Regions from separate parts of the Brevibacterium sp. SMBL_HHYL_HB1 genome, predicted to be linked through region 4. Evidence: riboswitches for the same ligand, from Rfam matches in the RefSeq annotation. Region 4 holds a riboswitch; each other region holds the start of a gene.
What was found. A riboswitch is a leader RNA that binds a small molecule or an ion and turns the genes downstream of it on or off. The one in region 4 is predicted to bind thiamine pyrophosphate.
Positions count from the first base shown of each region.

Region 1 (7,175 bases), 600 kb from region 4:
GACACCTACGGGGTCACCGCCTCCGACGGCATGTACCTCGCCCCGGCCGAACGCGTGACCATCTGGTGAGGCCGGAGACCGCGTGGTGAGGTCGACCCCAGTGGGCTGACAGCGCCCCGACGCAACTGAGGGCGGCCCGACGATCTCCAGCGAGATCGCCGGGCCGCCCTCAGTTGCGTCTGCGGGGCCGGTGCCTCACCGATGGCCGCGGATGAGCGCGACCATGCGGTAGTCGAATTCCTGCCAGCTGGTGATCGGCCGGTCGGCCTCCAGCGCCGCCTGGAATTCCTCGACCTCGGTGAGATCGGACTCGAGCGGGATGTCGAAGGGCATCTCCACATAGATCAGCCCGCTGGCATCGGTGTGGACGATGTCGAATCCGGCCTGCTGCGGGTCGAGTTCGTTGTTCATCACGATGAGCAGGCGCCCCTCGGAGGCTTCGTACTCGGACTCGATGCCGTCGTCATAGCCCTGCTGGTGCCGCAGCTCCCGCTGGGCCTGGATGACGAACTCGGAGTAGGCGCCGAGGCCGATCACCGGGATCCGCGAGGTCAGCGCCTCGGTGGCGATGTCGATCAGCCGTGAGCGGGCCTTGCGCCCGAGCACGCTCAGATCCCCACCGGACATCGCGATCCCGTCGAAGCCGACGAGCGAGACCCGCCCGTCGTCGTGGTCCGGGTTGAGAATGGTGATGTCGAGGCCGAAACTCGAGTACCAGGGGCGGGTCACCTCGGCGCTGTCCTCGTCCCACCACACGTAGAACAGGAACGGAACGTTGATCCCGGCCTCCGAGTAAAAGAACGGGGGGCGCCGCTCACCGGCGGTGACCTCGAAGGGCACGACATTGCCCTCGATCGGGGCGGGGCAGGTGGCGAAGGCGGTGAACGCGAAGGGGTAGTTGACCGCGCGGTTGAAGTCGATGACGAGCGAACCGTCCTGGTTCGGCACGCCGAGGTCGAGGGTCCGCCACGCGGGGGTGGTCTTCCCGTTCGTCGAATCGTGGAAGTCCAGCTGGAGCCCGGTCTTCGGGCATCCGGTGGCGAGCAGGCTGACCTCGCCCTGCTTCGTCTCGAAGGTCACGATCCCGGCCGCCTGGGTCTGCAGCTGCAGATCCTCCTGGGCGGTCTCGATCGTGAAGGTCTTGAACGGATCGAACCGGGTGAATCGGCCGAGGAAGACGAAGTCCGGATCCGGGTCGAAGGCCGGGACCTCAAAGAACTTGCCCAACAGGGGCGACTTGGAATCGCGCACGCGCACGCCGAGGCGGCCGCCGCGGTCGATGAGTTCGTAGAGGACGCTGCCGACGGTGAACCAGCTCAGCGATCCCCCCTCGGGCAGACGGGCGCTGAAACCGTTGTCCTCGACCCGGACCTGCGGGCGTGCGGGTGCGGTCTCCTGGTCGGCCCGGTCGCTGACGGTCGGCAGGGTCGAGGTGTCGCTGGGCACCGAGGGGCTGGTCGCCCGCGCCGCACTCGTCGACGGCGCCGTCACTCCGGTCGAGGCCGTCGTCGCATCCGTCTGGGACTCGCTCATGAGGTCGAAGGTCTCGGCGGCGGGGCCGGCCTTGATGCCGGGCTCGAGCGCGATGGTGACCCATCCGTCCTCGACGGTGAACGTGCCGGGGGCCTCGGGCCACGTCGACTCCTGGTCGAGCCAGTGCAGTCCGACGACGCTGAGCCAGCCGAAGGGTTTCGCCAGTGCCGAGTTCCGTGAATCGCGCCAGGTGTTCCACTCAGTCACGAACTGGTTCACGTCGAACACTCCTTGCTGTCGCTGTTGCGGCCACCGGGTCGCGGTCGCCGGGTCCCCGTCACCAGCGCGTACCACCGAATCCGATGCCGACGCGCCGTCTGGAACCAAACCCTCTGCCCTCCAAACTACCGCAAAGGATAGGCTGGGGAAATGAGCGATTCGCACCCGAGACCCGACCTGGCCGCCGAGACCGCGGCCGACCTCAGTGACTTCGTCAGCGCCTCCCCCAGCTCGTATCACGCCGTGGACACCGCGGCCACACGCCTGAAGCAGGCCGGCTTCTCCCGCCTCGACGAATCGACGTCGTGGGCCCTGTCGCCCGGGTCCGGTCACTACGTCGTCCGTGACGGAGCACTCATCGCCTGGATCAATCCCACCACCCCCGCCGAGGCGGTGCCCGGGTTCCGGGTGTTCGGATCCCACACGGACTCCCCCGCCTTCAAGCTCAAACCCGGTGCCGAGTACACCGCCGAGGGCATGCGCCAGGTCGGAGTCGAGATCTACGGCGGTCCGCTGCTGAATTCCTGGCTCGACCGGGAGCTGGCCTTCGCCGGTCGCCTCAGCCTCGCCGACGGCACCGTCGCGCTGGCCCGCACGGGACCGATCGCGCGGATCCCGCAGCTGGCGATCCACCTCGACCGCCAGGTCAACGACGGTCTGACCCTGGACAAGCAGCGTCACACCGCACCAGTGATCGGTCTGGCCGACCTCGCCGAGGCCGATATCGTCGAGCTGCTCGCCGCCTCCGCCGAGGTGGACCCCGAGACCGTCGTCGGACACGACGTCTACACCATCCCGGCCCAGGAGCCCAGCCGCTTCGGGGCGGCCGAGGAGTTCTTCGCCTCGCCGCGGCTGGACAACCTTCTGTCCGTCCACGCCGGCGTCACCGCGCTGACGAACCTCGACGCCGACGGGCTCGAGGCCATCGCACTCTTCGCCGCCTTCGACCACGAGGAGATCGGGTCGAATTCGCGCTCCGGTGCCTGCGGGCCCTTCCTCGCCGATGTCACCGAACGCATCATCGCCTCCCTGCTGCCGAACTCGACGCGCAGCGATTACCTGACCGCCCTCGCGTCCTCGGTGTGCGTGTCCTCGGACGCCGGGCATGCCGCCCACCCGAACTACCCGGAGCGGCATGACCCGCATGTCAGGCCCCGCCTCGGCGGCGGTCCCCTGCTCAAGCTCAACGCCCAGCAGCGCTACGCCACCGATGCGGTGGGCACGGCGGTGTGGTCGCGGGCCTGTGCGGCCGCCGGTGTCGAGTATCAGGACTTCGTGTCGAACAACGCGATGCCCTGCGGGTCGACGATCGGCCCGCTGACGGCTACACGACTGGGCATGACCACCGTCGATGTGGGCCCGGCCCTGTATTCGATGCACTCGGCCCGCGAGATGGTCGCGGTCTCCGACGTCGTCGCCCTCGGAGCCGCCGCGAAGACGTTCCTCCAGGGCGCTTGAGCGCCGCGGCGTCCAAAGCGCAGCGGCGTCGGGTGGCGTCTGGTGGTGCCGGGGTGGCGTCTGGTGGCGCCGGGGTGGCGTCGTTCGAGGCCTGGCGGCGCAGCGGCACCCTCATTCAACGCCTCGTTCAAGGCCAACAGCGTCGTTCAAGGCGTAGCGCCGCACCAACAACGTCGGTCAAGGCGGGCCGCACATATCGAACGGTGCACGATTCGACAACTGCGCTCCGCCTTGAACGAGGGACATGAAGCGCGCTAAGGCTTGAACGAGCCGCGTCGGGCGCGCTCCGCCTTGAACGAGCGACGCGGGACGAAGGTGTTCTCCCAAGCTGCTCAGAAGCCACAGCAGCAACGTCATTCAGAGCGCATTGAGTGCAACAACGACGTCGCTCGAGGCTCGGCGACGCAGCGGCTGCCTCACTCAACGCCTCGTTCAAGGCCAACAGCGTCGTTCAAGGCGTAGCGCCGCACCAACAACGTCGGTCAAGACGGGCCGCAAATATCGAACGGTGCACGATTCGACAACTGCGCTACGGCTTGAACGAGCCGCGTCGGAAGCGCTCCGGCTTGAACGAGCGACGCGAGGCGGGCAGATTGCGCGGGTTCGACGCCGCCTTTCGCATTCGCTTCATCGGCCGAATGCCTCAGCTGGTTTGTCTTCCCGCTGACCCCGTGATAGAAGTTGCACGACCCCACGGGAGCCCTCTGGAAGGGCTGAGATCGGACTGGATCGTCCGAGACCGTAGAACCTGATCCGGTTGATACCGGCGTAGGAAGTGAGGACTGCGGATGACTGCGTTCACCCCTGAAACACCAGCCCACACCACCTCCGGAGGCCCTGCCCACTCGGCCTCCGAGGCGACCGTCGAAACACCTGCCCGCTCGGCCTCCAAATCGACCGCAGAAACCCCCGCCGAGGTGGCCTCGGAATCCTCAGCCACTCCGAACAACCCGAACCCTTCGACCACTCCGAACGACCCGACCCCCTCGTCCACCCCGAACTCCCCGAACCCCTTCTCCACCGAGCAGTACGCGACGCATTCGCAGGCGTGGGTCGAAGACGCCGAGCACAACATCCGGGTGCCCGTCACCCGCATCGACCTCGACGATTCGAACTCGAAGCCGAACCAGCCCGTCCACGTCTACCGGACCGTCGGACCGGGAAGCGTCCCCGAGGAGGGACTGCCGGCCATGCGATTCCCCTGGATCGACGCCCGCCTCGACACGGAGACCTACGAAGCGCGCGGGCACCTCATCGCCGATGACGGGCGCGCCGCAGTCCGCCGGGGCGCACCCACCCAGCAGTGGCAGGGCCGCAAACCGGTTCCGCGCCGGGCCAAGTCCGGGCGCACGGTCACCCAGATGCACTACGCCCGGCAGGGCATCATCACCCCGGAGATGCGGTACGTGGCCCTGCGCGAGCAGTGCGACGTCGAACTCGTCCGTGCCGAGCTCGCCGCCGGGCGCGCGATCATCCCGAACAACATCAACCACCCCGAGTCGGAGCCGATGATCATCGGCAAGGCCTTCCTGGTCAAGATCAACGCGAACATCGGCAACTCCGCGGTCACCAGCTCCATCGCCGAGGAGGTGCAGAAGCTGCGTTGGGCCGCGAAGTGGGGTGCCGACACCCTCATGGACCTGTCGACCGGCAACGACATCCACACCACCCGCGAGTGGATCATCCGCAACTCCCCGATCCCCATCGGCACCGTCCCGATCTACCAGGCTCTGGAGAAGATCGACGGCGATGCGAACGCGCTGACCTGGGAGATCTATCGCGACACCGTCATCGAGCAGTGCGAGCAGGGCGTGGACTACATGACCGTCCATGCCGGTGTGCTCCTGCGCTACGTGCCGCTGACGGCCGACCGGGTCACCGGGATGGTCTCCCGCGGAGGATCCATCATGGCCGGCTGGTGCTTGGCCCACCACGAGGAGAACTTCCTCTACACCCACTTCGACGAACTCTGCGAGATCTTCGCCCGCTACGATGTCGCGTTCTCGCTCGGCGACGGGCTGCGCCCTGGATCCATCGCCGATGCCAATGACGCCGCCCAGTTCGCCGAACTCGACACCCTGGCCGAGCTGACCGAAAGGGCCTGGGCCCACGACGTCCAGGTCATGGTCGAAGGCCCGGGCCACATTCCGCTCCACCTCGTGCGCGAGAACGTCGAACGTCAGCAGGAGCTGTGCCACGGTGCTCCCTTCTACACCCTGGGTCCGCTGGTCACCGATATCGCACCCGGCTACGACCACATCACCTCGGCGATCGGGGCGACCGAGATCGCCCGCTACGGCACGGCCATGCTCTGCTACGTCACCCCGAAGGAGCACCTCGGCCTGCCCGACCTCGACGACGTCAAGACCGGGGTGATCACCTACAAGATCGCCGCGCATGCCGCCGACGTCGCGAAGGGACATCCCGGTGCGACGGCCCGCGATGATGCCCTGTCGAAGGCTCGCTTCGAATTCCGCTGGCGCGACCAGTTCGCGCTCGGCCTCGACCCGGAGACTGCCGAGGACTTCCACGATCAGACGCTGCCGGCGGAACCTGCGAAGACCGCGCACTTCTGCTCGATGTGCGGGCCGAAGTTCTGCTCCATGCGCATCTCCCAGGACATCCGCGACACCTACGGCAGCGCCGAGGCGCAGGCGGCACTGGCGGGAATGCAGGAGAAGAGTCGTGAGTTCCTCGCCTCAGGTGGACAGGTCTACCTGCCCGAGCCGACACTGGGCCCGCCCTCCCAGTGAGACGAACCCGTCCGCCCAATGAGGCGGCCACACCCACGCAGCGAGGTGGCCCCACGGCCTCGATCGGCGGGTAGGTTGTGGTCCATGAGCGAGCTCCAGCGCGCGTTCGACGCGCATCTGCACATCATCGACCCGAACCACCCGCTGATCGAGAACCACGGCTTCCTGCCCGATCCGTTCACCGTCGCCGACTACCGCGCCCGACTGCGCAGCCTGCCGCAGACCGGTGTCCAGGTCGTCGGCGGCGCGGTCGTCTCCGGGTCGTTCCAGGGCTTCGATCAGGGCTGCCTCATCGAGGCTCTGCGACAGCTCGGTCCCAACTATGTCGGCGTCACCCAGCTGCCCGCTGAGACCACCGATGACCAGATCCTGCGCCTCGACGAGGCGGGCGTGAAGGCTCTGCGCTTCAACATCGCACGCGGTGGCTCGGCCAGGCTCGACGCCCTCGACGGCTTCGCTCGCAGGGTCCACGACATCGCCGGCTGGCATGCCGAGCTCTACATCGACGCCCGCACCATCGATGACGACCTCGCCGATCGCATCGCCTCCCTGCCGGCCGTGAGCATCGACCACCTCGGCATGCACTCCGACGGCCTGCTCACCCTGCTGCGGCTGGTCGAACGCGGGGTGAAGGTCAAGGCGACCGGGTTCGGCCGGGTGGAGCTCGACCCCGCCGAAGCCATCCGCCGCATCGTCGACACCGACCCGAACGCGCTGATGGTGGGCACAGATCTGCCGTCGACGAGAGCCCGCAGGCCCTTCGCCGATGCCGACCTCGCTCTCATCCTCCAGGTACTCGACCCCGCCGAGGCGGACGCGGTGTTCTGGACCAACGCGGCGAACTTCTACGGCGTCGGCTCCGACCGGGGTCCCTCCGCCGCTTCTCCATCGAGTAGCATGCCCGGATGAGCTCCACACGAACAGATCTTGCCGCCCGCCTGCGCGACCTCGACGGGCGCAGCTACGGCAACTACAAGCAGATCACCGGCCGCTACCGGTTCGGTCCGGTCACGGTCTTCATCGACCGGGTCCAGGTCGACCCGTTCGCCTCACCGTCGAAGGTGCGGGTGCGCATCGACCGCGCCGAGGCGGGCTTCCCCACCGACATCACGACCGATGGCGCCGACCGCATCGCCGTCGCCGACTTCCTGCTGCGAACAGGCACCAAGGCCCTGGCCGACCTCGGGCAGCGCGCGATCATCCTCGGCCGGC
Region 1 is NZ_CP062936.1:3,114,859-3,122,033, forward strand. It holds gene IG171_RS14390 (M13-type metalloendopeptidase) at 1-69, shown strand, start outside; gene IG171_RS14395 (DUF1684 domain-containing protein) at 196-1,752, opposite strand; gene IG171_RS14400 (M18 family aminopeptidase) at 1,903-3,210, shown strand; TPP riboswitch at 3,895-4,003, shown strand; gene thiC (phosphomethylpyrimidine synthase ThiC) at 3,999-5,963, shown strand; gene IG171_RS14410 (amidohydrolase family protein) at 6,048-6,872, shown strand; gene IG171_RS14415 (ABC-ATPase domain-containing protein) at 6,869-7,175, shown strand, end outside.
Region 1: it holds a riboswitch for thiamine pyrophosphate, as region 4 does, so the genes downstream of both, thiC (phosphomethylpyrimidine synthase ThiC) here and IG171_RS11690 (ECF transporter S component) in region 4, are expected to answer to the same signal.

Region 2 (7,175 bases), 2.0 Mb from region 4:
CTCATCGAAAGGCTCAAGGAGCGGGATCTGGGAGTGCTGCTCGTCAGCCACAATATGGCCGATGTGCAGGCCGTCGCCGATCGCGTCCACGTGCTGCGGCTGGGCAAGGACGCCGGCGACTTCCCCGGCGACGAACGCACCGATGTGCTCGTCGCCGCCATCACCGGTGCCAGTGACAATGTCGTGACCCAGAGGGCCGCACGCAGGGGTGAGCGCCGATGACCCGCAACTCCTTCATCACCGATGAGCGGATCTCCAGCGAGGGACTGATCGGCACGTTCGTCCGCCGGGTCAAGGAGGGCCAGCTCGGGTCGTTCCCGGTCATCCTCGCGCTCGTCGTCATCGTCATCGTGTTCCAAACCGCCGACAGCAATTTCATCTCCCCGGCCAATCTCGTCAACCTCTCCACCCAGGTCGCGTTCCTCGCGATCCTCGCTCTGGGCATCAACCTCATCCTGCTCCTGGGCGAGATCGATCTGTCCCTGGCGCAGCTGGGCGGGCTGGCGGCCTCGCTGCTCGGGGTGCTCGTGGTCAGGCAGGGCGTGCCGCCGCTGATCGCGCTGGTCATCATGCTGCTGCTCGGCCTCGTCGTCGGAGCCGTGCAGGGATGGTTCTTCGCCGTCGTCGGCATCCCGGCGTTCGTCGTGACCCTGGCCGGACTGCTCGCGTTCACCGGCCTGACATTGACGACTCTGGGCACGCAGAAGAACCTGTCGATGTCGGAAACCTTCGCCTTCGACTTCGCCAGCTACTACTTCCCAGCCATCTGGGCGTATGTCTTCGGAGCGATCGCGATCACCGGCTTCGGGGCGGGCATCATCTACTCGAAGCTGCGCCGGCACCGTGAGGGACTGAGCGCACCGAGCTGGACCTCGGCCATCGTGCGCATCGTGCTGCTGGCCGCGATCGTCTTCGGATTCCTCATCCTCGTCAACCAGGACTTCGGCCTGGCGATGCCCTTCTTCCTCATGATGGTCATCGCGATCGTCATCGACCTGGTGCTGCGCAAGACCCGCTACGGCCGCTCGATCTACGCCGTCGGCGGCAAGGTCGAGGCCGCCAGGCGGGCCGGCATCCGCGTCACCTGGGTGCGCATCAGCGTGTTCATGACCGCCGGGGTGCTCGCCGCCCTGTTCGGGTTCATCAAGACCGGTGTGACGACGAATGCGGGATCGACCCTGGTCAGCACCCAGGATCTGCTCAACGCGATCGCGGCGGCCGTCATCGGCGGAACCTCCCTGTTCGGCGGGCGCGGTTCGGCCTGGGCCGCGGTCCTCGGCGCACTCGTCGTCGGCGCGATCAACAACGGTCTCTATCTCATCGGCTTCAACTCCGACGCGCAGCAGATCATCACCGCGCTCGTTCTGCTCACCGCCGTCGTCGTCGATGCGCTCAGCCGCCGCGGCCACAGGTACGTCGGCCGGGGGTAGCGGACAGGCCGCCACGTGCGGACTCGCCCCGTACCTGTGGGGCTGATACAGTCGAAGCCAATGACATGGGGTGCCTCATGACGATCCGCGGCAACGGGGAGCGCAGAGGCTGAGAGAACACCCATCGAACCTGATCTGGGCCATACTAGCGAAGGGATCGTCATGGTTGACTTCGACCTGCGTTCTGCCAACGCACGACTGCGTGCGGGACATCCAATCATCCAATGCATCACGAACACCGTCGTGCAGCAATTCAGCGCGAACGTGCTCCTGGCCGTCGGTGCCTCCCCGGCGATGCTCGACCATGAGGCCGACGCCGGGCAGTTCGCCGGCATCGCCAACGGCGTGCTCATCAACTTCGGCACCGCCTCGAACCACCAGCTGCTCGCCGCCGATGCCGCCATCGACGTCGCCGCTGCCGCCGGCAAGCCCTGGGTCCTCGACCCGGTCAGCGTCGGCGCGGTCGACTTCCGCACCTCCCGCATCCGCCGCGCCGCCGCCGACCGACCGACCGCGATCCGCGGCAACGCCTCGGAGATCGCGGCTCTGGCCGGAGTCGGCCTCGGCGGACGGGGAGTCGACTCCACCGATGAGGTGGACGCCGTTCTGCCCGCAGCCGTCCAGCTGGCGCGCACGACCGGTGCGATCGTCGCGGTCTCCGGGCCCAGAGATGCCGTCGTCGCCCACATCGACGGGACCGACCATGTGGCCCATATCGACGGCGGGCACGAATTCATGCCGCTGGTCATCGGCACCGGCTGCTCCCTCGGCGCCGTCACCGTCGCCTACCTGGCCGGCGCGGGCAAGGGCACTGCCGGACCCGACTCCGATGTGTCGGTGCCCGCGGCCGCGGCGTCGGCAGATCCGGGCGCGACCGCCTCGGCGCGGTTCGAAGCCGTCGTCGCCGCCCACGCGCATTTCGCCGTCGCCGGAGAACTCGCCGCCGCCGGGGCGCAGGGACCGGGCAGCTATTCGGTCAGCTTCCTCGACGCACTCCACGCCGTCACCGGTGACCAGCTGGCCCAGGCCCGGGTCAGCCACCGAACGCTGACCGCGGACGAAGGCGTGCAGGCATGACCGCCGGCTCCCGCTTCGCCGGCATCGACACCCGCCTCTACCTCGTCACCGACTCCGCCCAATGCGAAGCGGCCGGCCGCAGCGTCGCCGAGACCGTGGCCGAAGCCGTTGCCGGGGGAGTGGGCATCGTCCAGGTCCGCGACAAGGACATCGACGACGCCGCCTTCTACTCACTGACCCGTCAGGTCATCGCCGCCATCGACACCGCCACGGCCGGCACCGACCGCCACGTTCCCCTCGTCCTCAACGACCGCGTCGAGGTGGCCCGCCGCCTCATCGACGAAGGCGAGAGTGTGCACATCCACGTCGGCCAATCGGACACCTCGGTCGGTGACGTCCGCGCCGCACTCGGCCCCGAACCGCTCATCGGCCTGTCCGCGGCCGACAGTGCCGAATTCGCCGCCGCCCGCAACACCGGCGTCGTCGATCTGATCGGCATCGGACCCGTCTTCGACACCAAGACGAAGGCCGACGCCCCCGACGGCATCGGCCCCGACCGCCTCGGCAAACTCGCCGCCGAAGCGGGAATCCCGGCCGTCGCGATCGGCGGGATCAGCATCGACCGGGCGCCCGAGCTGCGCGGGCGCGGGCTGCTCGGCATCTGCGTGGTCTCGGCGATCTGTGCGGCCGAGGATCCGAAGGCCGCGGCCCGGCAGCTGCTCGCCGCCTTCACCGGAGGTCAGGAGTGAGCACACGCCCGCCCATCACCCTGTCCATCGCCGGCACCGACCCCAGCGGCGGAGCCGGAATCCACGCCGACCTCAAGACCTTCACCGCCCGAGGAACCCTCGGCACGACCGTCATCACGGCCCTCGTGGCGCAGAACACGCACGGAGTGTCGCGGGTCTACCCGATCGACGTCGATTTCGTGGCCGACCAGTTCGACTCCGTGCTCGATGACATGCCCGTCGACGCCTCGAAGTCCGGGATGCTCGGCACGCGCCGACTCGTCGAACTCGTCGCCGCCCGTGCCGCGACCGGCAGGCTCGGCTTCTTCACCGTCGACCCGGTGATGATCGCGACCTCCGGCCACCGCCTCCTCGAAGCCGATGCCGTCGACGCGGTCCGCACCCACCTGCTGCCGGCCGCCGACCTCATCACCCCGAACCTGCCCGAGGCGGCTCTGCTGCTCGGTGACGACGAACCGGAAGCGCAGACGCCGGAGCAGATGCGCGACCAGGCCCGCCGCCTGCTCGACCGGGGTCCTGGCGCCGTTCTGCTCAAGGGCGGGCACGGCACCCATGGAGACGTCACCGACATCCTCGCCACCCGTGACGGACAGATGAGCGAATTCACCCACCCGCGGGTGGACACGCCGAACACGCACGGGACCGGATGCACCCTGTCCGCGGCGATCACCGCCGAGGTGGCCGCGCTCGGTCGGCAAAGCGCAGGCGCGGCGGGGGCGAACGGCCAGGCCGCGGCCAGGTCCGCGGCAGATGCCGACCTCCTCGGCGAGGCCGTCAGCAATGCACTGGACTTCCTGGCCAGAGCCCTGGTCTCGGCAGCCGACTGGCAGGTCAGCCTCGAGCCCGACGGCGCCCACGGCCCCGTCGACCACCAGGTCGACATCGTGCGCGGCCAGCCTGCCTGAACCCGCGCGAACCGACCCGCTCACGACCCGAGTGCACTGATTCCCGTCCGCGGCCCACGCCGGCCTCGCGTCCGGGCTCGGGCCCGATGCTGGCTCGGACCCGGACCATTGCGCCCCGCCACGAGTCTCAACCACACGAATCCCGACCACACGAAGCCCAATCACACGAGTACGAAGGAGTTCCCATGACCGTCAACTTCGCCGCCGGCCCGCAGACCACCCAGCTGTGGGAGCGCGTCCGCCCGATCGTCGCACAGATCGAAGACCTGCCGTTCCTCGCCCAGCTCGCCGACGGCAGCCTCGACGTCACGGCGTTCACGAACTACATCATCCAGGACGGCATCTACCTGAACGGCTACGCGAAGGCGATGTCCTTCCTCGCCGCGAAGACCGTCGACCGGGACGAGTCGCGCTTCTGGGCCGGTTCCGCCGCCGAGGCGATCACGGTCGAGGAGGGCATGCACGAAGAGCTGCTCGCCGATTCGCGTCTGGCGGCCGCGTATTCCGAGCTCAGCGGCGGTTCCACGGCCTCGCCGACCACGCTCGGCTATGTGTCCTTCCTCGTCGCCACGGCCGCCAGCCGCTCCTACGGTGAAGGCGTGGCCGGAGTGCTGCCGTGCTTCTGGGTCTACGCCCACATGGGCAAGGTGCTCATCGACCAGGCCGGGCAGATGGCCGCTGACCACCCGTATCGGACCTGGGTGCAGACCTATGACTCACCGGAGTTCGACGAATCGACCCGCCGCGCGGTCGTCATCCTCGAACAGGAGCTCGAGAAGGCCCCGGAGGAAGAAGCCGCGCGCATGCGTGCGGCGTTCGAACAGGCCTGTGTCTACGAACTCCACTTCTGGGCCTCGGCACATGCGATGCAGAACTGGGACGCCTCCGTGTTCCTGCCGCAGGGCGCTGCGAGCGTCTGAGGGAAGCTGCTGAGACCGTCGCTGCCACGACGGCGCTGAACCGGATCGCCGCCGCTGCGCCGAGGCCGGCCCGCTGTGCTGGGTCACCTCGGCGGGCGGAGCCGGCGGACGAGGTTGATCAGGGCCGCGGCGGTGATGATGAGGAAGACACCCGTGGGAAGGAACGTCATCCCCGTCGCCCCGCGCCCTTCGCGCATGACCATCACAAGCACCGACGTCAGCAGCAGCGCCAAGGCGCCACCGGTGAAGCGCATGAACTGCATGAGGCAGTCATAGAGGTAGGCGCGCTCACCGTTGTTCAGCCAGTAGTCCTTGAACGGGATGTTGACGATGGAGGCGGGCAGCTTCTCCCAGATCCACCGGATCGAGAAGAGCACGGGGATTCCCACTCCGATCGGCACGAGCCAGCCCAGCGTGCTCGCCTTCGACGACCAATCATCGGGCTGCCCCGACGCGTCGAAATGGCTGGCCACAGTCTCCGGAGCCTGCACCCAGAACCAGATGGCGGATCCGATGAACACGAGGATCGAGAGGACCGCGAACACGAGCGCGGCGAAGTCTGCCATCGGGGACCGGCGGGGATTCGGAGAGGAAGTCACCCTGCCACTCTAACAACATGGGAAGTCGCCCACGCCCTCTGTCATAGGGGCCGCGGGCGTTCGACAGCTGCGACGACCGGGATCAGGCCCGTGAAGATTCCGAGGGATCCTCTGGATAGTGTGTGAGCGGACCGAACGCCCCGAGCGCATGCCAACCGCGACGCAGCGTGGTCCACAGCAGCACATGGTCGACTTCCATGAGGGGGACGCGGTCGTGTTTCGGGCAGGCGTATCGCCCGATGAAGAATACGATCGTCGAGAACATCACGGCAATCATGAATAGAATCAGCAGATCCATGGTGGCCCCCTCACACCCGATGCGAATGCTTGACCCCATTTTCTCCCGGAAACGCCGATAAAGATAGGGGGAGCCTCGGATACGGGACGGACATCACCACCAGTCAGGATTCCTCGCTGAGCGGGTGCCCGACCGATGTTGATCGGGCACCCGTCCAGGGCGCCGTCAGCGGGTCTCCGGCTCGTCCTCCACACGGTCGTCGGCGAGCTGAGGCACGACCATGACGGGGCCTGCCATGTGGTGGAGAAGTGAGCGCGAGGTCGAACCGAGGAGCGCGCTGCGCAGCCCGCCGCGTCCGCGACAGCCGACGACGGTCAGCTGGCCGCGGTGGCTGGCCTCTTCCAGCACCTGGTCCGGCTGGCCGACTCGAACTGAGCCCTCGACCTGCAGATCGGGGAAGTGCCGCTTCACCCAGGCGACCTCGGCATCGAGGTGGTCGGCGAGTTCCTGCCTCATCTGATGGGTCACTTCCGGGATGGCAGCGCTGGCTCCCCCATACCAGAGGATGGATTCGTCCAGCGGGTGCAGCGCGGTGACCAGTGAAAGCGCGGTCTCGGCCTCGGAGGCCATCTCAGCTGCCGCAAGAGCGGCGATGCGGCTGAGCTGCGAACCATCGACACCGGCGAACACCGGTGCTTCGTTCGGTCTGGGATCGAGGTCGAGCGCAGAGAGCGGCTCGGCTTCGTCCTCGTCTCCGGGGATGACGATCGTCGGGCATTTGGCATGTGCGGGAAGGGCGGCGGCGACGGAGCCGAGGACGCGCCCGAGGAACCCTCCGCGTCCTCGTGCTCCGACGATGACAGTCTGGGCTCGTTCGGTGATCTTGGCCAGTGCCCCCCACCGAATCGCCTTCGACGGTGGCCACAGCGGACACACCGGGAAAGTCCTCGAGCAGTTCGCGCGCTCGGTCGAGCGTCTGCTCGGCATCGCGTCGGCGATACTCGTACTCGGGCACGGCCGGGATCGCCGCATAGGTGGCTCTTCGTAAAAGAGAGTGTAGATCGGTGATTCCAGGACACGGCGCGTCGCTGCGCGGATAGGCGTCGAGGTCTTCCGATGATGGAAGTTCTCACACAACCCATCCGAAAGACCTCGACGTGGCCAAGCCTACTTTCTCGACCCCTGACCTTACGACATTCTGCCGACTCGACACCCTCGATCTGACCTGCACCGGCCAAAACATCACCGGGCAAAAGGCCATCCTGGAATGCCGTCCAAACACGGCAGATGACTGGTGCCGACGGTGCGGTGGTCACG
Region 2 is NZ_CP062936.1:481,344-488,518, forward strand. It holds gene IG171_RS02260 (ATP-binding cassette domain-containing protein) at 1-222, shown strand, start outside; gene IG171_RS02265 (ABC transporter permease) at 219-1,430, shown strand; TPP riboswitch at 1,487-1,605, shown strand; gene IG171_RS02270 (hydroxyethylthiazole kinase) at 1,593-2,507, shown strand; gene thiE (thiamine phosphate synthase) at 2,504-3,196, shown strand; gene thiD (bifunctional hydroxymethylpyrimidine kinase/phosphomethylpyrimidine kinase) at 3,193-4,101, shown strand; gene IG171_RS02285 (TenA family protein) at 4,287-5,021, shown strand; gene IG171_RS02290 (DUF1648 domain-containing protein) at 5,105-5,620, opposite strand; gene IG171_RS02295 (hypothetical protein) at 5,703-5,918, opposite strand; gene IG171_RS02300 (universal stress protein) at 6,084-6,845, opposite strand; gene IG171_RS02305 (ISL3 family transposase) at 7,016-7,175, shown strand, end outside.
Region 2: it holds a riboswitch for thiamine pyrophosphate, as region 4 does, so the genes downstream of both, IG171_RS02270 (hydroxyethylthiazole kinase) here and IG171_RS11690 (ECF transporter S component) in region 4, are expected to answer to the same signal.

Region 3 (7,175 bases), 610 kb from region 4:
ACTTCGCCGGAGCATCGAAGGTGTGGGGCGGCGGGATGGCCTTCTACGACCATCACGCTGCCGGACCCACTCCGGCCAAGGCCTATCTCATCACCGCCGAACAGTTCGCCGATGTCGCGGCCCAGGAGATGAACCGCCCGCCCGAGGCGGACAGTCCGCTGGAGGACCTCGTGTTCGATCTGCCCGTCGGCGCCTCGCACTCGGTGGGACCGGGAGGCTATGAGACGCTCCTCGTCCTCGATGACATCGACGGCGTGCCCATGGTCACATTCACCGCACCCCACGGTTCGGCCGACATCGAGCACACCCAGCCGACGGAACCGTATCTGGCGATGCTGCGCACCGGCAGTGCCGAGGTCAGGGACGCCGCTGGGCTTCCCCGGTCCGCAGCTGCACGAGTGTGAGGTCGAGCAGCGGAGTGCTCACCCCCAGAACGGCGGCCTTGAGCGCCAGATCGCCGAGGATGTGCTCGGTTTCGCTCGGCAGCCCGGCCGTGACGTCCCGGTAGAGCGACGAGGTGAATGCTGAGCCGGCCTCGGTGAGCATCGACACGGTCATCGCATGAGACCGCTCGGACACCGGATGGTCGGCCGCGGTCGCCACTGCCTCGAGCTCGGCGATGATCCGCAGCACATGGTCGCGTCCCCCGGCGTCCATGATCGCGCCCACCGGGCCTCTGAACAGGCAGGTGACCACTCCGGCGGCGGCGATGAAGATCCACTTCTCCCACAGGCCGCCGACGACGTCGTCGATGACCTGCAAGCGGAATCCGGGCACATCGAGGGCCGTGGCGACGGCGTCCGGAACCTCGTCATCGCCGAGTCCGCCGATGGTCATCACGGCCAGGTCGGTCAGCTGGTGCACCGCGCCGTCCTCGACGGTGCCGACGATCTTGACGAATCCGCCGAGAGTCTGACCGGGATAGTCGGCCTGCAGCCGGTCGATCTGGGCCATGCCGTTGAGGAAGGGAATGATCCGCGTATCGGGGCCGACCGCGGGGCGGATGTCGGCGAGCACTGAGTCGAGACCGCCCGCCTTGACGGCGATGATGACGATGTCGAAGGTCCGCGGGCTCGTCACGAGTTCGTCCGCGGTGACCACATCGACGAAGTTCGTCCGGTCCGCGTCCGGGGCCACGAAGCGCAGCCCGCCGGTCCGGACCGCCTCCGCCCGGGCCTGCCGCAGCAGGAACGTCACCCTCCGGCCGGCCTCGACGAGGTAGGAGCCGAAGGCCCCGCCGGTGGCCCCGGCACCGGCGATGAGGATCGTCGGTTCGCTGTCTGCGCTGCCTGTCATCCCAGTTCCTCCTTCAGGTCCCGTGCGGCCGCGGCGGGATCGTCTGCCGAGGTTATCGCACGCACTACCACGGCGCGTTTCGCGCCCGCTTCCCGGATCTCGTCGAGGCGGGGGCCGGCCGCGATCCCGCCGATGGCGAACCAGGGTTTGCCCGCCTCGGCGGCCACTTCGGTCAGCAGCTGGGTGCCCACGGCCCGCCGGCCGGGTTTCGTCGGAGTCTGCCACACCGGGCCGACGCAGAAGTAGTCGATCTCGCCGTCGGCTTCGGCGGCGAGCGCCTGGTCCCGCGAATGGGTGGAGCGGCCGAGGATCACATCGTCTCCGAGCACGGCCCGGGCCTGAGCGCTGGTGAGGTCCCCCTGGCCGACGTGGAAGACGTCGGCGCCGGTCAGGAGGGCGACATCGGCCCGGTCGTTGACGGAGAACAGCTTCCCGTGCCGCTGGGCTGCATCCTTGAGCACCTCGAGGGCCGCGATCTCGGCACGGGCCTCGAGGGTCTTGTCGCGCAGTTGGATGATGTCGACGCCGCCGGCGTAGGCGGCGTCGAGGAACTCGGCAAGATCGCCCTGAGCGCTCCTGGCATCGGTGCACAGGTAGAGGCTCGCCCGGGCCAGCCGGGCCTGCCGCGAAGCTCGCAGCGATTCGGACACATCGGTGTGCGGTGGAATATCCGTGGTCATGGTCATAGAGTAGAGGAAGTTCGCGGGAGCCTCCGAACGAGGCTGAGAGGGCATAAGAGCCGACCGCCAGACCTGATGCGGATCATGCCGCCGGAGGGAGAATCCATGCACGTCATCGTCGTCGGGGCCGGAATCATCGGCCTGACGACGGCCTGGTACCTGCGCCGCCTCGTTGCCGGTGTCACCGTCATCGATCCCGCCCCCGCCAGGGGTGCCTCCCATGCGGCGGCGGGCATGCTCGCCCCCGCCGCCGAGGTCGTCTGGGGCCAGACGTCGCTGTACCCCCTGCTGCGGACCGCGGCCGAGATGCACCCGGAATTCGCCGCCGAGGTGGCCGGTGCCGCCGATGCCGAACTCGGACTCACGGACACCGGGACCTTGGTGTGTGCCGGTGACCGTGCCGATCTGCAGGCGCTGCGCGAGCTGCGGGATGCTCAGACGGGTGCCGGGTTCTCCACCGAACTCATCACCGGAACCCGGGCCCGAGAGCTGGAACCGTCCCTGTCACCGTCGGTCGCCGGTGCCGTGCGCATCCCCGAGGACCAGTCCATCGACCCCCGGAGGGTGACCTCGGCCCTGCTGTCGGTCTTCGCCTCCGAACTGATCAGTCAGCACGTGAGTGGGCTGGTGCGCGAGGGCGGTGCCACCGTCGGTGTGGAGCTGGCGGACGGTCGGCGGATGAGCGCCGATCAGGTCGTCCTGGCCGCCGGAAGCGCTGCGAACACCATCGCCGGGGCACCGCAGCTGCCGGTGCGTGAAGTGTGGGGAGACGTCCTGCGTCTGCGTGCTCCTGCCGAGCGCACTCCCCTGCTGCGCGGCACCGTCAGGGGTCTGGTCAACGGCCGTTCCGTCTACGTCGTGGCCCGACCCGATGGTCAGCTCGTGCTCGGGGCCAGTTCCCGTGAGGACGGTCGATCGGGCACCGATGCCGGGGCGGTTCACCGGCTGCTCAGCGATGGTCAGCGACTCGTTCCCGGCATCCTCGACTGTGAGATCACCGAGATCACCACCCGGGCCCGCCCCGGCTCTCCCGATGATCTGCCCCTGGTCGGTCGGATCGATGACGGCTGCGTCGTCAGCACCGGCTATTTCCGGCACGGCATCCTGCTGGCCCCGCTCGGCGGACGTGTGGGTGCCGAAATCGCGATCGGCCGCCGCCCCGACTGGCTGCCCCCGGGCGCGCTCGACTCCGTCTCGCCTCAGCGCTTCGAGACTCCCGCCGACCTTCCTGTTCTGTCGACCACCTGATTCCACCACGACCATGATGAGGAGCACTCCATGACCGAAACCGCACATGCACCCACCATCGTCCTCAACGGAAAGACCCATGAGCTCGGCGGGGCCACCTCGGCGCTCGACCTCGTCGCCGAGGTCACCGGACGTCAGCTGCGCGAGGACGGCGCCCCGGCCGACGGCGGCCGTCTGGGCATCGCCGTCGCCGTCGACGGCGAAGTCATCCGCCGGAGCCACTGGTCCGAATTCGCCCTGGCCGACGGTCACACCGTCGACATCGTCACCGCCGTGCAGGGAGGCTGAGATGACCTGGACGATCGACGGTGCGGACCTGGACTCCCGGCTGGTCATGGGCACCGGAGGGGCGAGCTCGCTGAGCATCCTCGAGACGGCCCTGCGGACCTCGGGCACCGAACTGACGACCGTGGCGATGCGACGCTTCGACTCCGAATCACGCGATTCCGTGTTCGCCATGCTGGAGCGCCTGGGCATCCGCGTGCTGCCGAACACCGCCGGATGCTATACGGCCCGTGATGCCGTGCTCACCGCCCGGCTGGCTCGGGAAGCACTCGAAACGAACTGGGTGAAGCTCGAGGTCATCGCCGACGAGGACACTCTGCTGCCCGATCCGGTCGAACTGTTCAGGGCCGCAGAGGAACTCGTGCTCGACGGATTCACGGTCTTCGCCTACACCAACGATGATCCGGCACTGGCGAAACGGCTCGAGGACGCCGGGGTGGCGGCGGTGATGCCGGCCGGAGCCCCGATCGGCAGCGGGCTGGGCATCCTCAATCCGCACAACATCGAAACCATCGTCTCCCGCGCCCAGGTGCCGATCATCCTCGACGCCGGTGTCGGCACCGCCTCCGATGCTGCCCTGGCGATGGAGCTCGGATGCACCGCGGTGCTGCTGGCCTCGGCGGTCACCCGTGCCCATGATGCGCAGGCGATGGCCCGGGCGATGGCCCTGGCCGTCGAATCCGGGCATCTGGCGGCCGGAGCCGGCCGGATCCCGAAACGGCCCCTGGCGCTGGCGTCGTCGACGTTCGACGGAATGGTCGCGGCCCGATGACCGAGGTGTCCGCCCCCAGGGTTCCGGTCGTCAATCCCGGACCGCTGGTCGACCCCGTTGATGCACTGGACCGAGACGAACTGGACCGCTACTCCCGGCATTTGAGCCTGCCGGGGTTCGGAGTCGAGGGGCAGAAGCGGCTGCGGGCCGCCTCCGTGCTGGTCATCGGGGCCGGAGGCCTCGGTGCGCCGGTGCTCAATTATCTCGCGGCCGCCGGAATCGGGTCGATCACGATCATCGACGACGATGCGGTCGAGACCTCGAACCTGCAGCGCCAGGTCATCCATCGCCGCGTCGATGTCGGGCGGCAGAAGGTCGACTCGGCCGCCGCAGCTGTGCACCGGCTCGACCCCGACCTGAACGTGACCACGATCGAGGACCGGTTGAGTCCGGACAATGCGCTCGAGCTCTTCGCCGACCACGATGTCGTCCTCGACGGGGCGGACAACTTCGCCACCAGATACCTGTCCAATGATGCCGCCGAGCTCACCGGCACTCCCTTGGTGTGGGGCACGATCTTCCGTTTCGCCGGACAGGTCAGCACCTTCGCCCCCGGCCACGGACCGATGCTGCGCGACCTGTTCCCCGATATCCCCGATCCCGATTCGGTGCCCAACTGCGCCGAAGGCGGTGTGCTCGGAGTGCTGTGCGGAACCGTCGGCTCGGCCATGGCCACCGAGGCGATCAAGCTCATCTGCGGCATCGGCACCCCGTTCATCGGCCGCCTGCTGCGCTATGACGCTCTGGACGGTGAATACTCGACGCTGCGGTTCTCCCCCGACCCCGATCGCCCCGCCGTCACCGATCTGACCGAGGTGGCCGCGGCCTGCGCCGCCTCAGCGCCCGGGGCGGCGACCGGGTCGGATGCCGGGGTCGAGGAGATCGACCCTGTCGGACTGGCCGGACTCGATCCGGCCCCGGCGCTCATCGACGTCCGTGAGGATTGGGAGCGGGAACTGTCGTCGATCCCCGGATCCCTGCACCTGCCCTTGGCCAGCATCCGCGAACACGGGTGGCCCGCCGTCGTCGGACTGTTTCGCCGGGCGTCTGAGCACACGGCCGACGACATCGTCATTCACTGTCAGTCCGGAGTCCGCTCGGCCGAGGCGGTCGGGCTGCTCAGTCGCGCCGCCCCGCCCGGAGTGCGCCTGCGCTCCCTGGCCGGAGGCATCACCGCCTGGTCCGTTCAGGACTGAAGCAGTCGGGCCGTGAGGCCGCGTTCTCCGGCTCGCATCACGGCCGTGTGCATGAGACCCGACAGGGGCCGCAGCATCCTGATCGGCAGGCGCGTGCTCGTCACGCACCACAGCGAATCGATCTCCGTGGCCCGCTCATGGTGTTGACTCAGCGTCCAGATGCCCTGACCGCGCAGGTCGCCGTGGGCGCTGAAGCTGATCATGTGCGGAGCCCGGACCTGTTCGGCTTCGATGATGAAGCGCAGCCCCGTGCCGATGGGTGTGCGCACGAGCAGTCGGGCGCGGCTTCCCGGCGCCACCCGGTCATCGACGGGTTCGGCTTCCGACAGCCCCGGCCACCACTGCGGCCACTGCTCGACTCGTTCGAGTATCGCCCAGACGGCATCGGCGTCGGCGGCGGCCGACCATCGGTCTTCGAAGTGGAACGGCGGTGATTCTCCCGGTCGCGGGGACACATGCTGGTGGCTCATGATACGACGGTAGTGTGAAAGACGTGAGTGAGGAAAGCAGTGCCAGCAGCCGTCGGCCCTCCCCGCTGGGTGGCCGCAGACCGACCAAAGACGATCTCGCCGCATTCGCCACGGATGATCCGAACGCGATCGACGATATTCTGCCCGCCGATTCCTCCGGGCTGAGGATGCTCATCGTCGGGATCAATCCCGGCCTGTGGACGGCCGCGGTCAATGCCCCGTTCGCCCGACCCGGGAACCGGTTCTGGCCTTCACTGCATCAGGCGGGGCTGACCGACCATCAGGTCGATGCCTCCTGCGGTCTGGACCCCGCCGATGAGCAGCAGCTGCTGCGTCGGGGCATCGGGCTGACCAACCTCATCGGCCGAGCCACCGTCCGAGCCGATGAGCTCTCGCGTCAGGAGCTGCGTGATGGGGCGGCGCATCTGGTCGAGCGTTTGGCCGATCTCCGGCCGCGGGCGGTGGCCATCGCCGGCATCACCTCGTTCCGGATCGGCTACCGGCAGCCCAAGGCCCAGTTCGGCCGGCAGGACACTTCACTGATCGAGGGCTGGCCACCCGAGGTGGCCCTGCACGTGGTGCCCCAGCCGAGCGGGCTCAACGCCCACTACCAAGTGCCCGATCTCGCCCGCATCTGGCGTGAGGTGTGGGAGAGCATCGACGACTGACCTCTACCGGCCGGCCCCGGTGAAGTGCTCACGGCAGCGAGCGACATAGGTCTCGAGGCCGCCGATGTGGCTGGCGTCGATCTCGGTGGCGGCAGGCCCCGAGGACTCAGCAGTCGCATTCGCCGCCTGTACCCCGCCCGTTCCGGGCCGACCTGAGTCCAGACGCTGATGGAAGACGGCATCGCGGCCGCAGACGGTGCACACCGCAGTGAGCCGCAGCACCTCCTCGGCGACGGCCATGAAACTGGGCAGCGGTTCGAAGGGGGCACCGTCGAAGGTCACGCACAGGCCTTCGACGATGACGTCGATGCCGTCGCCGAGGAGGTCCTCGACGGCCGGCACGAGGTCGGGTCCGAAGAACTGGGCCTCATCGATGGCGATCAGATCATAGTCCTGCGCCCGGGCCGCTTCGGTCAGTGAGCGAACGTCACCGAGGGGCATGGCGGGAATGTTCATCCCGATATGAGTGGTGATCGTCGAGATGTCCGACCGGGTGTCGAGGGAATGGGACACGACGAGGACGTCGATGGCGGCGATCGTGGCGCGGCGGACCCGCCGCA
Region 3 is NZ_CP062936.1:1,897,467-1,904,641, forward strand. It holds gene IG171_RS08800 (histone deacetylase) at 1-404, shown strand, start outside; gene IG171_RS08805 (2-dehydropantoate 2-reductase) at 358-1,296, opposite strand; gene thiE (thiamine phosphate synthase) at 1,293-1,976, opposite strand; TPP riboswitch at 1,989-2,092, shown strand; gene thiO (glycine oxidase ThiO) at 2,082-3,224, shown strand; gene thiS (sulfur carrier protein ThiS) at 3,255-3,512, shown strand; gene IG171_RS08825 (thiazole synthase) at 3,514-4,281, shown strand; gene moeB (molybdopterin-synthase adenylyltransferase MoeB) at 4,278-5,477, shown strand; gene IG171_RS08835 (SRPBCC family protein) at 5,468-5,947, opposite strand; gene IG171_RS08840 (mismatch-specific DNA-glycosylase) at 5,971-6,615, shown strand; gene IG171_RS08845 (thymidine kinase) at 6,619-7,175, opposite strand, start outside.
Region 3: it holds a riboswitch for thiamine pyrophosphate, as region 4 does, so the genes downstream of both, thiO (glycine oxidase ThiO) here and IG171_RS11690 (ECF transporter S component) in region 4, are expected to answer to the same signal.

Region 4 (7,175 bases):
GGCCGGTCGAAACCTGGTCCGTCGCGAACTAAGCTGACACCGAGCCCATCCGATAACCGACGATCCACCCGAGATCCGACTGAGGAGAATCCATCATGATCTTCATCGTTGTGAAGTACGACGTGAAGCCCGACAGCGTCGACGAGTTCCCCGAGGCGGTGCGCGCCTTCACCGAGGCGACCCGCGCAGAACCCGGGAACCTCTTCTTCGAATGGTCGAAGAGCCTGGAGAACCCGAACGAGTACGTCCTCGTCGAGGCATTCACCGACGAAGGCGCGGAACCGCACGTCAAGAGCGATCACTTCGCCGCCGGACTCGAAGCCATGCGTCCGCACCTGGCCTCGACGCCGAAGATCATCTCGCGCAAGATCGACGGCGAGGGCTGGGACGAGATGGGCGAACTGAAGATCGACTGACCCGCACAGCCGCACCCTCACCAGGGCCCCTGGAGCTCCTCCAGGGGCCCTTTCGACATCGACAGCCGGTCCGGGTCGGAATAGACTCCTCCCCATGGCGACCAGAGCAGCGAATGTGCAGGCGATCGAGACGGCCCTCGGCGAACCCTGGTCGACCATCCGCGCTCGCCTCGAGGCCGCGGGCGGGACCTCGGCGAGCCACAAGGAACTCGCCGAGGCCCTCGGCCCGCAGTTCGACGGCATCGTCGACAGACACGAATGGTGGGTCCAGGGCGCGGTCGTCGCCTACGAACAGGAGATCGGCAGGAGGGTGCCCGGTCAGCGCGCCGACGGCACCTTCGACGTCGCCGTCTCACGCACTCTCACCGGTGACCGGGACGAGGTGATCGCCGGTTTCGCCGAACTCATCGACGACCGTCCACCGCAGGGTCTCAGCCCGGACGCGGGCGTGGAACTGACGGACCGGCCGCGTCGGTCGCGGACCCAGAAGCGCTCCTTCTGGCGCGCGGGCCTCGAAGACGGGACGAGATTCGAAGCCGCCGCCGAGGCGAAGCCCGCTGACCGCACCCTGCTCGTCCTCACCGTCTCCAGGCTGCCCGACGTCGCAGCGGTCGAGGAATGGAGAGCGCACCTCAAGGACCTCATCGGTCAGGTGAGCCCGATCGATTCCGATCGCCCCGCCTGAGCCGACCGCTCAACCGGCGATGATCGGATTCCAGGTGCCCAGCACGTGGGCGGCGACGATGGCGAGCACACACACGACCAGGGCCGAGACCACTGCGGCGACGTCCCGGACTGCGAACGTCGAACGCCTGCGCCACGTGCGTCCGGGACGACCGAAGGCACGGCCCTCCATCGCCATCGCCAGTGTCGTCGCCCGCCTGATCGAGACCACGAGCAGAACGAAGACAGCGCTGAACAGACTCCTCGTGCGCCGAGCGAGCGAACCGCCGGCCATCCCTCTGGCCCGCCTGGCCATCGCCAGCACCTGCCACTCGCTGACCAGCAGGCCCAGCAGCCGACCGGCGGCGAGCACGGAGACGACCACGACCTCCGGCAGCCGCAGATGCTGGATGAGGGCATCGGAGAGATCGCGCGGATCGATCGTCGAGGCCAGCACGATGAGCGGTATCGCCAAGGCGATAGCGCGCACGAAGATCGCCGCGGCCGCGCTCAGCGATCCCGTGGTCATGAGGACGGGACCGACGTCGATGACGACCGTTCCGGTCTTCTCCGCAAGTATCGCCGTGCCCCATGCCGCCAGCAGGGCCCCGGCCGGCAGGAACCACAGTCGTTTGAGGGCTGCGGTGAGGTCGAGGCCTGTGGCAGGCAGTCCGAGAAGGCAGAACAGGAGCACCACACCGGCGGAGACGACGTCGATGCTCAGCAGCGCCCCGACCATGAGGATGAGGGCCATGGCGATCTTCGTCAGCGGATTGCACCTGACCACCGCCGTGGTGCGCACCACGGGAATGAGCTGACCGGGATCCTCGACGCCGACTTCGGCGGAGGAGCGCCTGCGTGCGAGCTGCTCACTCACCGCGACCACCCGCCGGTGCCTGCGCCGATGCGGGGGTCGAGAACGCGCCGAGATCGACCCGTCTGGCCCCGATCGCATCGAGGAAGGCACGGTCGTGACTGACGGCGACGACCGCCGAGCCGCGGCCCAGCGCGTCGAGGAACAGCTCGACCAGCCCGGCCCAGGTCAGGGCGTCCTGACCGAAGGTCGGCTCATCGACGATGAGGACCTGCGGTCGGGGAGCGAGCATAGCCGCCACCGACAGGCGACGCTTCTCTCCGCCGGACAGGCTCTGCGGGTGCGCCCCGGCCAGGTCATTCAAACCGAGCACATCGAGCAGCTGCCCGACGCGGTCGTTGACCTCGGCCCTGGACCACCCGGCCAGGTGCGGGCCCAGTCTCAGCTCGGCGGCCACTTCGGCGGTGAGGAACTGATGGGCCGGTTCCTGGAAGACCATGCCGATGCGCGGTGCCAGCAGCGCCGAGGGCCAGGCGAAGGGCCGGACCTGCCTGGTCTTTCCCCGCAGCGCCGGTTCGGCAGTCACCTGACCCGCGAACTCGGGCAGCAGGCCGGCCAGCGTCAGAGCGGTCGTGGACTTGCCGGCTCCATTGGGGCCGACGATCCCCACGGCCTGTCCGGCCCGGACGGTGAGGTCGATGCCGGCGGCCGCCGGTGCCTTCGCACGCGGACGGGACACCGCCAGGCTCTCGGCCCGCAGCAGCACCTCGCCCTCTTCGTCGTCGGTTCCCGAGCCCGGAGCCGCCTCGGCGGTGGGGTGGGCCCGCTCTTCGGCCGGCGCGTTGGGACCGGTCGGCACCCAGATGCCGCAGCCGATGAGCGCGGCCGTCAGTCCCGGGTCTGAGAAGACGCTCTGCGGCGACCCCTCGGCGACCAGACCCTCACGTCCGAGCACGATGACGCGGTCGACGTGGTCGAGCCACAGGCCGACCCGGTGCTCGACGACGACCATGGTCGCCGAGTTAGCCGCCTGGACGGAGAGAACGGCGTCCCTGATCCCGCCGGCCGAGTCCGCGTCGATATTCGCCGTGGGTTCGTCGAGGATGATCACCTGCGGAGACATCGCATGGATCCCGGCCAGGGCCAGGCGCTGCTTCTGTCCTCCGGACAGGGCCGCCGTCGGATGGTCGAGCCGCAGATCGAGACCGAGCGCGGCCAGCGATTCGCGGATCTGGGAGTCGATGGTCTCGGCGGGCAGGCCGAGGTTCTCCATTCCGAAGGCGACGTCGTCGCCGACCCGGGAGAAGATCACCTGCGATTCGGGGTCCTGCAGGACCAATCCGGTCTCACCTCGGTGCGGGTCCGGGCCGGTGTCGCCGACGAGCAGCTCACCGTTTGGGGTGCCGGACTCCTCGGGCAGGACACCGGCCAGCGCGTGCAGCAGCGTGGATTTGCCCGCTCCGGATGGGCCGAGCAGGAGGACCTTCTGCCCGGCGGGGATGTCGAGATCGAGCGGACCGACGGCCGGCTCATCGCGGTCGGCGTGGGTCCATGAATACCCGCGCGCCGTGATCGGCAGGCCCATCAGCGCAGACGACCGGAGGCGAACGAACTCAGCGCCCCGGTCCTCGCGATCGCACGGTAGGCGTACCAGGCCCCGATGCCGGAGAGGACGAGACCGGACACGATCGCACACACCGCGTAGATCGCCTGGTAGCCGAACTGCCATTCGGCGTTGTACATGATGTTCTCGCTCACGGCCATGAAGGCTGCGGCCAGCATGCCCGAGGCCGCAGTGATCCAGAGCGTGAACCGCTTGTACCCGAAGGCTGCGAAGACGAGTTCGGCACCGAGGCCCTGGAGCAGCCCGGACAGCAGCACGGTGGCGCCGAAGTGGGAACCGAGGACCGCCTCGACGACAGCAGCGATGAGTTCGCACAGGAGCGCGGCACCGGGTTTGCGGATGATCGCACCGGCCAGGGGCCCGGCGAGGACCCACAGGCCCGCGATGAGGCCGATCGAGGGTGGGAAGGCCTGGAACGCGAGTTCGAGGACCTTCCAGCTCAGCGCCAGCACCCAGAACACGAGCCCGACGGCGATGCCGAGCACGGCGGTGGTGACGTAGTCGACGACGCGCCACTTCTTCGTCTTCGGCGCCAGGGTGTGGGCCGGCGCGGTCGACGGCGTGGAATTCGGCGTGGTGGTTTTCGGCATTGTGCCTCCTCGGATCAAGGAGGGGTAGAAGAGTCTCGACTTCCTTCGGCGGTACTGACCGCATCAGGTTCGAGGGTCTGCAGCTTCACCTGCACTCTCAGCGCCCCTGACGGCGCTCCCCTGTCGTAGCCACCACTGTACCCCAGGCGACGGGGATTGCCAGGCGGCGGCAGGTGATGGCAGGGCGGCGGCACGATCGGTCGATTCCGTTGTCAGAAATTCACCTGTCGTTTCGTCGTGGGTCGTCTCTCGACAGGCGAGCTTTAATTACCCAGCAGTAGGAATGGTCGGGTGAAAACTCAACATCTCAACAGATCATTCAGCTTCGCATCGGTTCTGGCGCTGGTGACCGGGCTGGTCGCCGCGCCCATTCCCGCCCAGGCCGACGTGACGGAGGAGTCCGCGATCAGCGATCCCGTCCTTCAGGTCGGCGGCGATGAGACCTCTCGCAACCTGTCGTGGATGAGTGAGAGCTCCGGCGGGGGAGAGATTCGGTGGGCGAAGGCCTCAGAGGTCGACGATGGGCAGCTGCCCGCCGATGCGCAGAGTGCAGAGACCACCGACTCCGGGCTCGCCATCGATCTCAGACGCCACTACAACCATGCGGCCATGACCGGGTTGGAACCCGACACCGAGTACGCCTATCGAGTCGGCAGCGAAGAGGACGGCTATACGTCGGTTGAGAACTTCGTCACCGGCCCCAGCGGCGGCGACAGCGAATTCCTCGTCTTCGGCGATCCTCAGATCGGCTCCGGCGGAGGGCGTCCGGACGACGCCGCCGGCTGGGAGCGAACCCTGAACTCGGCATTGGCCACAGCACAGGATCCGCGCTTCTTCTATTCCATGGGCGATCAGGTCAACATCGCGAACAGCCAGAGCCAGTACGAGCAGTACCTCGCTCCCGATGCGACCAGGACGGTCCCCCAAGCGACGACCATCGGCAACCACGATGTGGCTTCGAAGTCCTATGAGCAGCACTTCAACCGCCCGAACGTCAGCCGGGACCACGGCGGAGGAGGTGCGATCACCTCAGGAGGAGACTACTGGTTCATCGACTCAGGCGTCCTGTTCATCAACATCAACTCGAACGAACTCGATACCGACGAGCATGCTGAGTTCATCGATGAGGTCGTCGCCGAGCACGGTGACGAGGCACGGTGGAAGGTCCTCGGATTCCATCACTCGATCTATTCGACCGCAACCCACAACGATGACGCCGATGTGAGGAGGCTGCGGAAGGCCATTCCTCCGGTGGCCGCCCGAAACGACATCGATCTCGTCGTCTCCGGCCACGATCACATCTACAATCGAACGTTCCTCATGGACGCCGAGGGCGAGCCGGTCGACGGGTCCGACGCCGGAATCGCTCAGGAGAAGGAGCCGGGGCAGACGATGTATCTCACACTGACCTCATCCTCGGGTTCGAAGTTCTACGATCATGTTCCGGGTCTCGAATGGGAGGCAAAGAGCGTCCACAACGACGTTCCGGCCTTCACGCGAGTGCGCGTCACCGACGGATCTCTGCGGGCGACGACCTACGAAGTGCCGACCGGGACCGACGGTCAGGTCACGGCCCAAGCCGCGTCCGAGGAGATCGACGACGTCGAGATCAGCCGCGCCTCGGACGAAGCTCCGGAACCGGACGACGACGCCGATGCCGACGGTGCTGGTGCTGGGGCTGATACTGACGGTGCTGGTGCTGGGGCTGACGCTGACGGTGCCGGTGGTGGGGCCGATGCCGCCGGCGGCGAATCCGATTCGGGCGGAGCCGGACCGAACCGGGACGGAACCGAGACAAGCGCCGATGAGGCTGACACCGCCGCGGACGCCGACGGATCCACGCCAGCGGCTGTGGACGCCGAGGCCGAGGGCGGCGAGCCGGGGGCAGGCTCGGAGTCAGACGCAGCTTCCGCCTCGAAGGACGGCGACGACCTGCCGCGCACGGGAACTGAGCTCGCACTTCCGATCGGTCTCGGCGCGGGAACGATCCTCCTCGGTGCTCTGCTGCTGGCTGCGAGCCGGCGGCGTCGGAGCGCACTGCACTGAGATCCTCCACGGCAGGCGAAAGCGCAGTCACGGTCTCGCTGCCGGAGCGGTCACCGTCGTCACGGACGACTGCGAGGGCGGTGACCGCCTCGACCTCATCGCCGGGTCGGGCAAGGCACCTGCTCAGCCGGGCGCCTTGCTGATCAGCTCGGAACCACCATCACCGGACCCTGGGCGTGGTTGAGCACCCCGCGGGAGACGGAGCCGAGCAGAGCGCTCTTGACCCTCCCGCGACCCCGCGTGCCCATCACCAGCAGCTGCGCCCGGGCACTGATCTCGACCAGCGTCTGAGTGGGGTCGCCGACCGGCACCGAGGTGGACACGGACAGGTTCGGGAACTGCTCACGAAGCTTCGCCGCCTCCTTGTCCAATCCGACGGCGAGCTGCTTCTGCCGACGCGCGGAGACCTCCGAGCTGAGCTCGAGCTCGGGGTACCAGTAGAGCCATTCGTCTCCGGCCGGCAGCACCGCCACGACCTCGAGCGGGGCCTCGCGCACGCCGGCCTCGGCGGCTGCGGTGAACATGGCCACGCGGCCGGAGTCCGAGCCGTCGACGGCGACGACCACGGAACCATCGGCAGCGGTCTCGGATGAGGCGCGCCTGCCGACGACGAGGGTCGGACAGTGGGCGTGGGCGGGCAGGGCGGTGGAGACGGAGCCGAGGAGGCGGCCGAGGAAGCCCCCGCGTCCGCGTGCGCCGACGATGACCAGCTCGGCGGCGGAGCTGAGCGTGACGAGCACGCCGGCGGCATCACCGGACTCCGTGCGGAAGCTCGTCTCACCGGGGTGGTCGCGCAGGAGTTCGGCAGCCTCGGCGAGTGTACTCTCCGCCTCCCGCTTCGCCTTCTCGCCTTCGGGCTCACTGGGCATGGAAGCCATGTTCGGGTAGATCATCGTCGGCAGTGCATAGGCGGTGACGACGGTCAGTGTCGTGTTGCGCCGCTCGGCTTCGACTGCGCCGGAGCGCACGGCCAGGGCTGCGAGGTCGGACCCGTCGAAGCCGACGAGGACGCCGAGGTGTCG
Region 4 is NZ_CP062936.1:2,512,409-2,519,583, reverse strand. It holds gene IG171_RS11710 (putative quinol monooxygenase) at 96-416, shown strand; gene IG171_RS11705 (hypothetical protein) at 511-1,101, shown strand; gene IG171_RS11700 (energy-coupling factor transporter transmembrane component T) at 1,111-1,956, opposite strand; gene IG171_RS11695 (ABC transporter ATP-binding protein) at 1,949-3,478, opposite strand; gene IG171_RS11690 (ECF transporter S component) at 3,478-4,107, opposite strand; TPP riboswitch at 4,131-4,239, opposite strand; gene IG171_RS11685 (FN3 domain-containing metallophosphoesterase family protein) at 4,399-6,153, shown strand; gene IG171_RS11680 (universal stress protein) at 6,297-7,175, opposite strand, start outside.